3 regions of the Paenibacillus sp. J22R67 genome follow, and region 3 is predicted to be linked to each of the others. Evidence: riboswitches for the same ligand, from Rfam matches in the RefSeq annotation. Region 3 holds a riboswitch; each other region holds the start of a gene.

Evidence for each region. A riboswitch is a leader RNA that binds a small molecule or an ion and turns the genes downstream of it on or off. The one in region 3 is predicted to bind cyclic di-AMP.
Region 1: it holds a riboswitch for cyclic di-AMP, as region 3 does, so the genes downstream of both, AC58VC_RS37290 (C40 family peptidase) here and AC58VC_RS32410 (APC family permease) in region 3, are expected to answer to the same signal.
Region 2: it holds a riboswitch for cyclic di-AMP, as region 3 does, so the genes downstream of both, AC58VC_RS35725 (resuscitation-promoting factor) here and AC58VC_RS32410 (APC family permease) in region 3, are expected to answer to the same signal.

The regions. Positions count from the first base shown of each region.
Region 1 covers NZ_JCAUAX010000025.1:13,590-16,867, reverse strand. Annotated here, with positions in the region: gene AC58VC_RS37300 (M1 family metallopeptidase) at 1-312, shown strand, start outside; gene AC58VC_RS37295 (hypothetical protein) at 370-1,188, shown strand; cyclic di-AMP (ydaO/yuaA leader) riboswitch at 1,357-1,495, shown strand; gene AC58VC_RS37290 (C40 family peptidase) at 1,499-1,972, shown strand; gene AC58VC_RS37285 (MSMEG_1061 family FMN-dependent PPOX-type flavoprotein) at 2,052-2,714, shown strand; guanidine-I (ykkC/yxkD leader) riboswitch at 2,782-2,884, shown strand; gene sugE (quaternary ammonium compound efflux SMR transporter SugE) at 2,964-3,278, shown strand, end outside.
Region 2 covers NZ_JCAUAX010000019.1:12,403-15,680, reverse strand. Annotated here, with positions in the region: gene rnmV (ribonuclease M5) at 1-116, opposite strand, end outside; gene AC58VC_RS35725 (resuscitation-promoting factor) at 233-1,372, opposite strand; cyclic di-AMP (ydaO/yuaA leader) riboswitch at 1,663-1,856, opposite strand; gene AC58VC_RS35720 (ABC transporter ATP-binding protein) at 2,139-2,882, shown strand; gene AC58VC_RS35715 (ABC transporter permease) at 2,879-3,278, shown strand, end outside.
Region 3 covers NZ_JCAUAX010000013.1:64,354-67,631, forward strand. Annotated here, with positions in the region: gene AC58VC_RS32405 (NAD(P)/FAD-dependent oxidoreductase) at 1-1,162, shown strand, start outside; cyclic di-AMP (ydaO/yuaA leader) riboswitch at 1,348-1,508, shown strand; gene AC58VC_RS32410 (APC family permease) at 1,606-3,278, shown strand, end outside.

The DNA of each region.
Region 1 (3,278 bases), on a different contig from region 3:
GGCCCTTACGAAAGTACGGTTCTCATCTCCAAGCGCGGCGGAAATTCGCCCGAAGTGCCGATTCAGTTCCATTTCGCCGACGGTACGGTTCTCGACAAAACATGGGACGGCAAAGAGAGCAGCATTGAGTACAAACTAACCCACACGACGCCTGTTGATTGGGTTCGCATTGATCCGAACTACTCGCTCATTCTAGAAAACAAACATATTAATAACTTCATGCAAGCAGAAGTAGATACCAAGTGGAAACTCCGCCTGAATCTCGGCATTATTCAATTCCTGCAAGCTATTTTCGGGTGGGTGGCCTGGTAGGCGCCCACTCTACAAGGCAAGTTTGCCTTCAGAAAACAACGCTTAGGAGGGACACCCGTGACAACCTATCTCAAATCCGGCTTCAGGGCGGCTCTACGGCAACCCTTCGCTACGATTGTTTTATTCATCTACCAAATGTGCTGGGGCATGCTGCTGTATAAGCTTGTACAAGGGGTGCTAGTTCCCCTCATGCACCGGTTTCCTGGCGGCGACCAGCCGAAGGAAGCGCTCCAGCTTTTTCTAGCCGAAAGTCAGTTCCAGTTATTCAAAACGGATCTTAGCCATTCCTACCTGTGGTGGCTGGCTATCTTGCTCCTAGCTCGCATGCTGCTCACCCCGATGATGAATAGCGGCGTCTACTACTCGCTCACACATTCGGATCAAAATGCTGGCTATCGCTTCGTCCGCGGCATCAAGGAACTCATGCTTCCCTTCTTCGCCGTGTATATAATCCGAATCGCCATGTCTCTGCTGCCACTCATCTGGGTACTGCCCAAAGCGCAGAAGGTGCTGGCTCACAGCACATCTTACGAACAAGCTTCCCTCGACTTACTGCCTTGGCTCATGGGGATGCTGGTTTATGGCTTCCTGCTGCATCTACTTTTTATGTACGTGCAGTTCGCTATTGCGGCGCATCTCGGCATCGTATCCACGGTCATAACGTTCATGCGGTATTCACTTCCAATTATCGGCCTTTCTCTGATACTTTTACTCAGTTCAGGACTTTTGGCAGGGATCACAGTTACTACGACCTATATCTGGGCAGGTCTGGTAGCGCTGATCATTTATCAGCTTTTCCCGCTCTTCCATATTTTCATGCAAATGTGGTCCATCACTTCGCAATATCAGCTTCTTTCCGCCAAAATGAGCCGATGAAACCTAATAAATAAAACCATTAATGGTTTAGATTTGTTCAATCCCCTTGCAAAAGGGGATTTTTTTGTCTGTAAAGCGAACCTTTACACATTTTTTCAGACCAAATTGCACGAAAAAGGAGGAATTTCGATGTTTATGACGAATTAAAGTGACTAGCATCAAAAAACCAAATATTTCATGCCGAATTCCTCATTTCTTGGGGAAACGGGGGAACCATACCGGGTGAATTGATCTTGCAAGACAGGGATCATAGGGAACCTTCAACCGAACCCTCCAGCTAACCTCGTAGGCACCGGAAGGAGACAAGCAGTTGAAAAAGGTTGTTGCTCTTCTTTTTAGTCTTGTTTTGTTTTTGAGTGTAGCTTTAGGGAGTGTGTCTGCGTCAGAATCCACATTGGACTCAACGGTTGACGAATTGATTGGAACACCGTACCGCGATGCGGGAACGACAACAAGAGGCTTTGATTGCTCTGGTTTCACATCGTACGTGTTCAATAAATTCGGCATTGACCTTCCTCATAGTTCAGCAGCTCAAAATAAAGAGGGCTACTGGATCGACAAAAGTGATCTGCGTAAAGGTGATCTTGTGTTCTTCGACACAGGGGGTAAAGGCGTTTCTCACGTTGGCATCTACCTTGGAAACGGTGAATTCATTCACTCTGCTTCCAATGAAGGTATCGTGAAAAACAAACTAAGCGAATCCTATTATGCGAAAAGGTATGTATCCGCTAGACGTGTTCTGTGGGATGATATCTATAATCAACTAACTGCTGAATCCAAGTAATTTTCTTGTTCCTCATGAATAAAGCCCAGACAAGCGTTAGCTCGAATGAGCCGCTTTTCAGGGCTTTTATTCTTTTCTTGTGGTTACAAATTTGTCAGAAGCGCTTGGGCTTCGAGAAAGGACACCAACCATGTCGCTAACAAGTGGAAACGACAACCCGCCATTCCCTGGTATCATTCAGTCCCTTGAGGAGCTAAGACCCCGTGTCGGAGAGCCCCACCTTGCCGTCCAAAATAAAGTTATCTCCAGCATCGACGATCATATACGCGCTTTTTTGGCAAAATCCCCTTTATTTTTCTTGTCTACGTCAAATAAAGAGGGTCTATGCGACGTCTCTCCGCGCGGTGACCATCCAGGCTTCGTCCATGTCCTGGATGATCGTCGTCTGATCTATCCTGAACGGCTGGGGAATCGCCGCATTGACTCTCTGCAAAATCTGCTCGACAATCCCCAAGTCGGCATGGTGTTCGTAATCCCCGGTGTCGAAACCGTGCTGCGGATTAACGGACGCGCTTGGCTGACGCAAGATGAGCAATTGCTCGAAGGTATGCAGCTTGGCGGCAAGCTCCCCGTTGTAGGGGTTGGCGTTGAAGTGCAGGAATGCTTCGTTCACTGCAGTCGCGCCCTCAAGCTATCCAAGATTTGGGAGCAAGACACTTGGCTGCCAGAACAGGAGCACCCGGATAGCATGGCAATGTTCCGTGCTCACGTGGCTCTGAATGGCGTCGAGCTGAAGGAATAGAGCAAAGCATCACCTTATGAGAAATTGTGTAACTTGACATAGCATGTAAGCCGTCCTATAATTACGACATCATGTTTCTAGGGTTCCGGGGCGCTGCAGCGCTGGTCTGGTCCGAGAGAAAACACACAGCGGATACGCTGTGATCACGGAGGGGAAAAAGCCCGGGAGTCTTATCGCGATGCGATAGTGCTTCCAGGCTTTTTCTTTTTGCCGCGCATCTTCGAATACTTATTGAAGGAGTGATTCACGGTGGCATGGTTATATCTGGTCATTGCAGGTGTTTTTGAAGTCGTATGGGCGATCTCATTGAAGTTCTCCAATGGTTTCACACGACTGATTCCATCAAGCATCACCATTGTCGGCATGATTATCAGCTTTTATTTTCTGGCAGCAGCTACGAAAACTCTTCCTATCGGCACAGCGTATGCCGCTTGGACGGGTATTGGCGCTGTAGGGGCGATTATTATCGGTACCCTATTCCTGAATGAGCCTATTAGTTTACTGCGTATTCTATTCATGATCCTCATTCTGGTCGGCGTTCTCGGCCTTAAGTTCACATCTGGA
Region 2 (3,278 bases), on a different contig from region 3:
TTCAATACGGCTTGCCCGATGGCAGAGCCGCCTGTCTCTATCGTGTCCGCCTCGACGGCTCGGCGAATAGCTGCCGTATCGTCCTTGCCTTCAACGACAATGACTTCTTTAATCATAATCGGTTCCCTTCCCAGTACGCAGAAAAAGAAGAGGGGTTCCCTCTTCTTTCGCCCAGGCTGCTTGCCTGGCAACGTATATTGACATTGTTCCCGCTGAAACAGACGTTTACACGTTAATTTTCAGACGGCTTTTTCGGTCCTACGACATAGACCGTGTAGCCTTGCTTCGTTCCGAATTTATTGGCATAGCCATGATCTTCAAAGTAGACATCGATCATTTGGCCTTTCACACCGCTACCGATGTCCTCAGCACGACGGAAGCCAACGCCCTCAATGTAAACCCACCAACCCAGTGGGATAACTTTCGGATCAACCGCAATCGTTCTGCCCTCAGTAACCGTAGTTCCTGTATACGTCTTACCGTACCCAGGAGTACCCTCGGATTTCCCTGTCGAATCGGCTCCCGCTGAATAAGCCGTGAGCTTCACATTCTTAAGGATTTGTTTATACCCAAATGTCACACCATTCTTAGAAACTTCATCCACACTAGGGGATGATGCTGATAGAACAACAACGGGATTTTTCGTGCCAATCGACACTACTTTTTTAACACTTTGTTCTTGTACTTCTTGACCTACAACAGCTTCTGCAACTAACACGCCATCTTCGTAAGTCTTTTCTTTCTTTTTCAGAAGTACGCCCTCTTTACCTTCTTGAACGACCTGCTCTTTACCTTTAAGCAGCGATGCATCACTTTTCTTCTCCGTGTCGAATGCGATCGGCTCTGTTACTTCTTCCGTCTCTTTTTTGACACGGACGATTTTGATTTCATCGCCAGTGCTCAAAGAGGATGTCGGTTCGGGAGTCAGCTTATCGTGCTCCCCAAGTGCAATATGTAAACGTTGCAATGCACTTTCAACCGTTCTTGCAGTTGTGTAAACAGTGGTGGTCTTTCCATCAGCAGTCAATTGAATTGGAGAAGCGTGTTCGATGACGAATTTGTCCCCGCCCTTGATTGTAGCAGTAGGGTCTGCAGATATTTCATCGTGTTCACCAATCGTTATGGCTTGTTCATCCAGTAGGCGTTGCAGGACCCATTGCTTCGTATGCACAACGGTTTCTTGTCCATTCACAACCACGGATACGCTCTTGGTAGCCGTACCGTACAACAACACCAAAAACATGAAAGTCATTGCGATTGAGATTATAGCCAGGCTTAAAATCAAACGCAAGTTTTCATGCTTCCATCGCAATGCGAAGGACATGCTGGATGATCGTTTTACATGGGTCTCGCTAAAAGAGATACTGCCCACTTCTTCGGTCCTCCTTCAAAGCCTCGCCGCCAGGTTACAGCATGAATAAATTTGACGCGACTAAGGTTTTTAATTTAACTTAACGTGTCGTCCATCGGCAGCTGCTAAGAAACGGCTGCGTTCTGGTCGTCCCACCCAGCTTTGCTATTCATCATCCTATGAATTCCGGGCTGTGATTAATCGTCCGAAACAGTTAAAGGTCCTTATGGGGACAAAAAGCCAGCAAGAAGAGGACTCTTCTCGCTGGCTTAGTTTGCATAGTAAAAATACACAAATAGCACGAACGACAATCGTTACCTCTCTTACGCTTACGAGGTTAGCTGACGGATTCGGACGTGAGAGTCGCCCTACTCAGACGTAAACTTCCGTTAAACGTCCAAGATTCACCCCTGTTACTCACTCTGTTTACTTCGTCAGCGATACCGCTTTATAAGTTAACAGTGGTTCCCCCGTTCCCATAATTGGAACTCAGCGAATGGAAAAATGGCAAATTGGTTATTAAGTTATTATGAAAAGTATATTACGCTGTTAATCTCTGCCTGTAAAGGGATTGACACCTACTAAAAAGGGCTAAATCATTTAAAAATAGCTTATTTTCAAAACAAAACCACTTTTTATCTACATTTATCTCACTATAACGTACGAATACTAAGTTTCTTCGTGTTTTCACTCTTAAACTAGGCTTCTAAACTAAATTTGTTTATAATTATCAGGTATGAAACTGATGTATAAATTCCAATAATTAGATATTTAGGGAGGCACTGAGATGGGTCCCATATTACAAGTTGACTCTTTATTCGGGGGATATTTACCAAATAAGCCCGTTCTTCACGACCTCACATTTACAATTCGTCAGGGTGAAATGATGGGATTGATCGGACTGAATGGCGCAGGAAAAAGTACGACCATCAAGAACATCCTTGGACTGCTTCAACCACAAAGGGGTTGGGTAAAAATTAACGGTTTGACGTTAGCCGAAGATCCGCTGCCTTACCGTGCCACTTATGCTTATGTACCGGAAAGTCCAGAGCTATATGAAGAGTTAACCATTCGTGAACACCTGGAGTTAACCGCCATGGCCTACGGCTTAACGAAGGATGACTATCTCTCCCGTTCACAAGCGCTGCTCGAACAGTTTCACATGCAGGACAAGCTCAATTCCTTCGCAAGCCATTTATCCAAAGGGATGAAGCAAAAGGTCATGATCATGAATGCGTTCTTAATCGAACCTTCCCTCTACATCATTGATGAACCTTTTCTCGGACTCGATCCGTTAGCCATCCGCTCATTGCTGGAGTTAATGGTCAAAATGAAGCAACGTGGCGCGTCATTCCTCATATCTTCGCATATTTTGTCTACGATTGAAAAATATTGCGATAACTATGTCGTCCTGCACAAAGGACACATGGTCGCCCAAGGCGATTTAGTCGAATTACGTCAGCAAACAGGGCTCCAGCAAGCGTCACTGGACGACATCTTCTATAAGCTTGTAAAAGGAGAACTGGTATGAAAGCGATGGACATGGATACCCGTGCCCTATGGCAGAAGAGGTTTGAACATTATATGAAGGAATCCATGGGCTACCTGCAGTATGCAGCGCGCAGTAATTTTTTTGGCTTCCTGTTATTTCTTGTCATCCTTTCTTCCTATTATTATGCAAAAATACTACAGCGCCTTCCGACAGATTATCCCTATCTGTGGATCGTCCTTTTGCTGCTTGTACCTTTGTTATCCTCAAGCCCGATTCGCACACTAGCCAGAAGCGCAGACCGTATGTTTTTACTGCGTATTGAACATCAGATGGGCCCCTACTTCCGCGGCGGATTCAAGTACAGCTTGGCGCTGCAAGCCTTTTGGACATTTCTGGCATGGGTCGTATTATGGCCCTTATATCATCACTGCCTCG
Region 3 (3,278 bases):
GAAGCAGATCAAAGCAGATGAAGTGGCAGTCACACTGGTGAACAAACACGATTATCACTACATGACGACGCATCTGCATATGCCGGCAGCTGGTACTGATCATCATGAAAATGCGCGTGTAGCCATTAAGGAACTGATCGATGAGCGGAAAATTCATTTTATTAAAGCGACGGTTAGGCAGATTTTGCCTGAGGAGAAGAAGGTTGTTCTGGCGGACGAAGTCCTTACTTACGATTACCTGGTAGTGGGGCTTGGAAGTGAAACGGAAACCTTTGGTATTCCAGGACTGCGTGAGTATGCGATGACGATTAACAGCATTAATAGTGTCCGCTTCATACGCCAACATACGCAGTACATGTTCGCTAAATATAAATTGGACTCCAAGCATAAGGAATATTTGACCATCGTCGTTGGAGGCGCAGGTTTCACAGGTACGGAGTTTGTTGGAGAATTAGCGGATCGGATTCCTGATCTTTGCCAAATGTTTGACGTTGACCCTGCACTTGTTCAAATCATTAATATCGAAGCATCGCCTACCGCTTTGCCGCCAGGACTGCCGAATGATCTCGTGGAATACGGCATGGAAGTGATGCGCCGCAAAGGGGTTCAATATAAATTATCTACCGCCATTAAGGCATGCGAGCCCGGCGGTGTCCTACTGGGAGACGGCCAATTCATTCCTGCCGGCACTGTTATTTGGTCGGGCGGCGTCCGCGGGAATTCCCTGCTGCAGGATGCTGGCTTCCATGTTCAACGCGGCAGGGTCAAGGTGGATGATTACTTGCGTTCCTTGCAATATCCCGATGTTTTTATTACGGGGGATTGCTCCATTGTCATGAGCCCAGAAGGCACGCCATACCCCGCCAATGCCCAAATCGCGGTCCAGCAGGGCTATAATACGGCAACAAACTTGCTCCATACCCTGAGGGGGAAGCCCTTGCGACCTTTTGCCTATGATTACAAAGGGACGGTCGCCTCGCTGGGTCGCGGAGAAGCTATTGGCATCCTGAAGGTCAAAAAAGTGAAAGGTAAACTTGCCGCATTTCTCAAAAAAATGATCGATGCCCGCTATTTATTTCTCATTGGCGGTATCCCACTCATCTGCAAAAAGATGATTTTTAAGCAAAAACAAGCCACAAGAAAGCGTCATGTGAGAAATTAATTTGACTAAAATACGCTAAAACCTAATGATTCCGACAATAAGCTAGTAAATCAGAGATACTGAAAGGATTATACCATTGTAAGCGGATTATCAAATGAATGTGGGGAGGGAATAATCTTTTTTAAGATTTTTCCCTCCTTTACTATGAGCTAATAAGAGAGTAGTATCAACTCGTACGTTAACAGTTGAATATTTCGCTTAATTTTCTATTCAGAAAAGCGGGGGAACCATAGGTTTCAACGGGGTGAGTAAGGTGCGTCTTGTCGCATGCGGCAGATACCTTTAGGGCAGATTTCTCGCAGCCCGAACCCGTCAGCTAACCTCGTAAGCGGTCGTGAGAAAGGAGAACATGTGGCTAAGCACAAGGTCTATCCTTGTGTTTTTTTGCGCTTAAAAATGGGAAATCAAGCTGAAAACTAGGTTATTTGGAGGAATTTCAAAGCATGACAAGTGACTCACTGAAAAAGATTGTATTCGGTAAACCGCTGAAATCGGCGGAGCTGGAATCTGAGAAAATGCAGGTATGGAAGGCTCTGCCCATCCTATCTTCGGATGCCCTGTCTTCGGTAGCCTATGGCACGGAGCAGATTTTGCTAGAGCTTGCGACTGTTGGGGTTGCTGCTTTTGCTTTCTCATTGCCGATAGCAATCTCGATTATTGCTTTAATCATGCTTCTTGTTTTGAGCTATCGCCAGGTGATTGAGGCCTATCCGATGGGCGGCGGAGCTTACATGGTGGCCAAGGAAAATTTGGGAATGATGTCGGGAAGACTGACTGGGGTTTCACTGCTGATTGATTACACGTTAACCGTTGCGGTTTCGATTTCGGCAGGTGTGCAGGCGATAACGTCGGCTTTCCCAGTTACAGTGCCTTATATTGTCCCCATAGCCTTAGTGCTCGTCTGGGTGATGGTTTGGCTGAATTTACGGGGTACTTCTGAATCCGGCACCGTGTTCGCGATTCCAACGTACTTTTTTATCCTGTGCATACTGCTCCTGATTGGTAAAGGGATCTTCGATATGCTGACAGGATCCATGAACACGCATGAGTTTCAAGTGGTTCCCAGCTCGATGACGAGCTCACTTACATTGTTTGTCATTCTAAAAGCTTTTTCATCCGGCTGCTCGGCCGTGACAGGTATTGAGGCGATCTCGGATGCGGTGCCGCATTTCCGTACGCCATCTGTCAAAAATGCCAAGAGAACCCTGGCTTCCCTCGGTACTCTGCTGGCTATTGTCTTTGGCGGTGTCACCTTGCTGAGCTTGGGTTATGGGATTGCACCTGATCCGCACGGACATACTTCGGTCTTGTCGATGGTTACGGAGCAGGCATTTGGGCGTGGAATCATGTATTATGCGACACAGATTGGCACCATGCTGATCCTGGTGTTGGCTGCGAATACGAGCTTCAACGGGTTTCCGATCCTGGCGTCTATTATGGCTCAGGATAAAAACTTCCCGCGCATGTTCTCGTACCGGGGAGATCGGTTGTCGTTTCACTACGGGATCGTAACGTTAGGCGTTTTGGCAAGTATCTTGCTCGTCATTTTTAAAGGAAAAACCGATGCACTCATTCCACTTTATGCGATTGGCGTCTTTTTATCTTTTACCCTTGCCCAAAGCGGTTTGGTCCGCAAATGGTTCAGAGAACGTCCGGCCGGCTGGATCGGCAAGTTCGTAATTAATGGTCTGGGGGGAATTGTTTCCCTTGCTGTTTTGATTATTTTCTGTATTACCAAATTTAGCGAAGGCGCTTGGATTGTTATTATTGTGACGCCGATTTTACTTTGGGGAATAACCAAAATTAGCAATCACTATGATGATGTAGCCAAACAGCTGCGCATTGATATCACGCAAGAACGCGTATGCACGAAAGAACCTGTGATCATAGTGCCTGTAGCAGGCATTCACCGAGTGGTGGCGCAGTCTTTGAATTATGCCAAATCCTTATCTCCAAATGTCATTGCTTTCTACGTATCGTTTTCGGATGAGGATGAAGAGGCGATGCAGGAGAAATGGGATAAGTGGGACCCAGGCGTTCGGCTTGTTGTGTTCAAATCACGATATCGCACCATTTTGAAGCCTTTGGCGGAGTTTATTGAAAGAGTCGATACCCA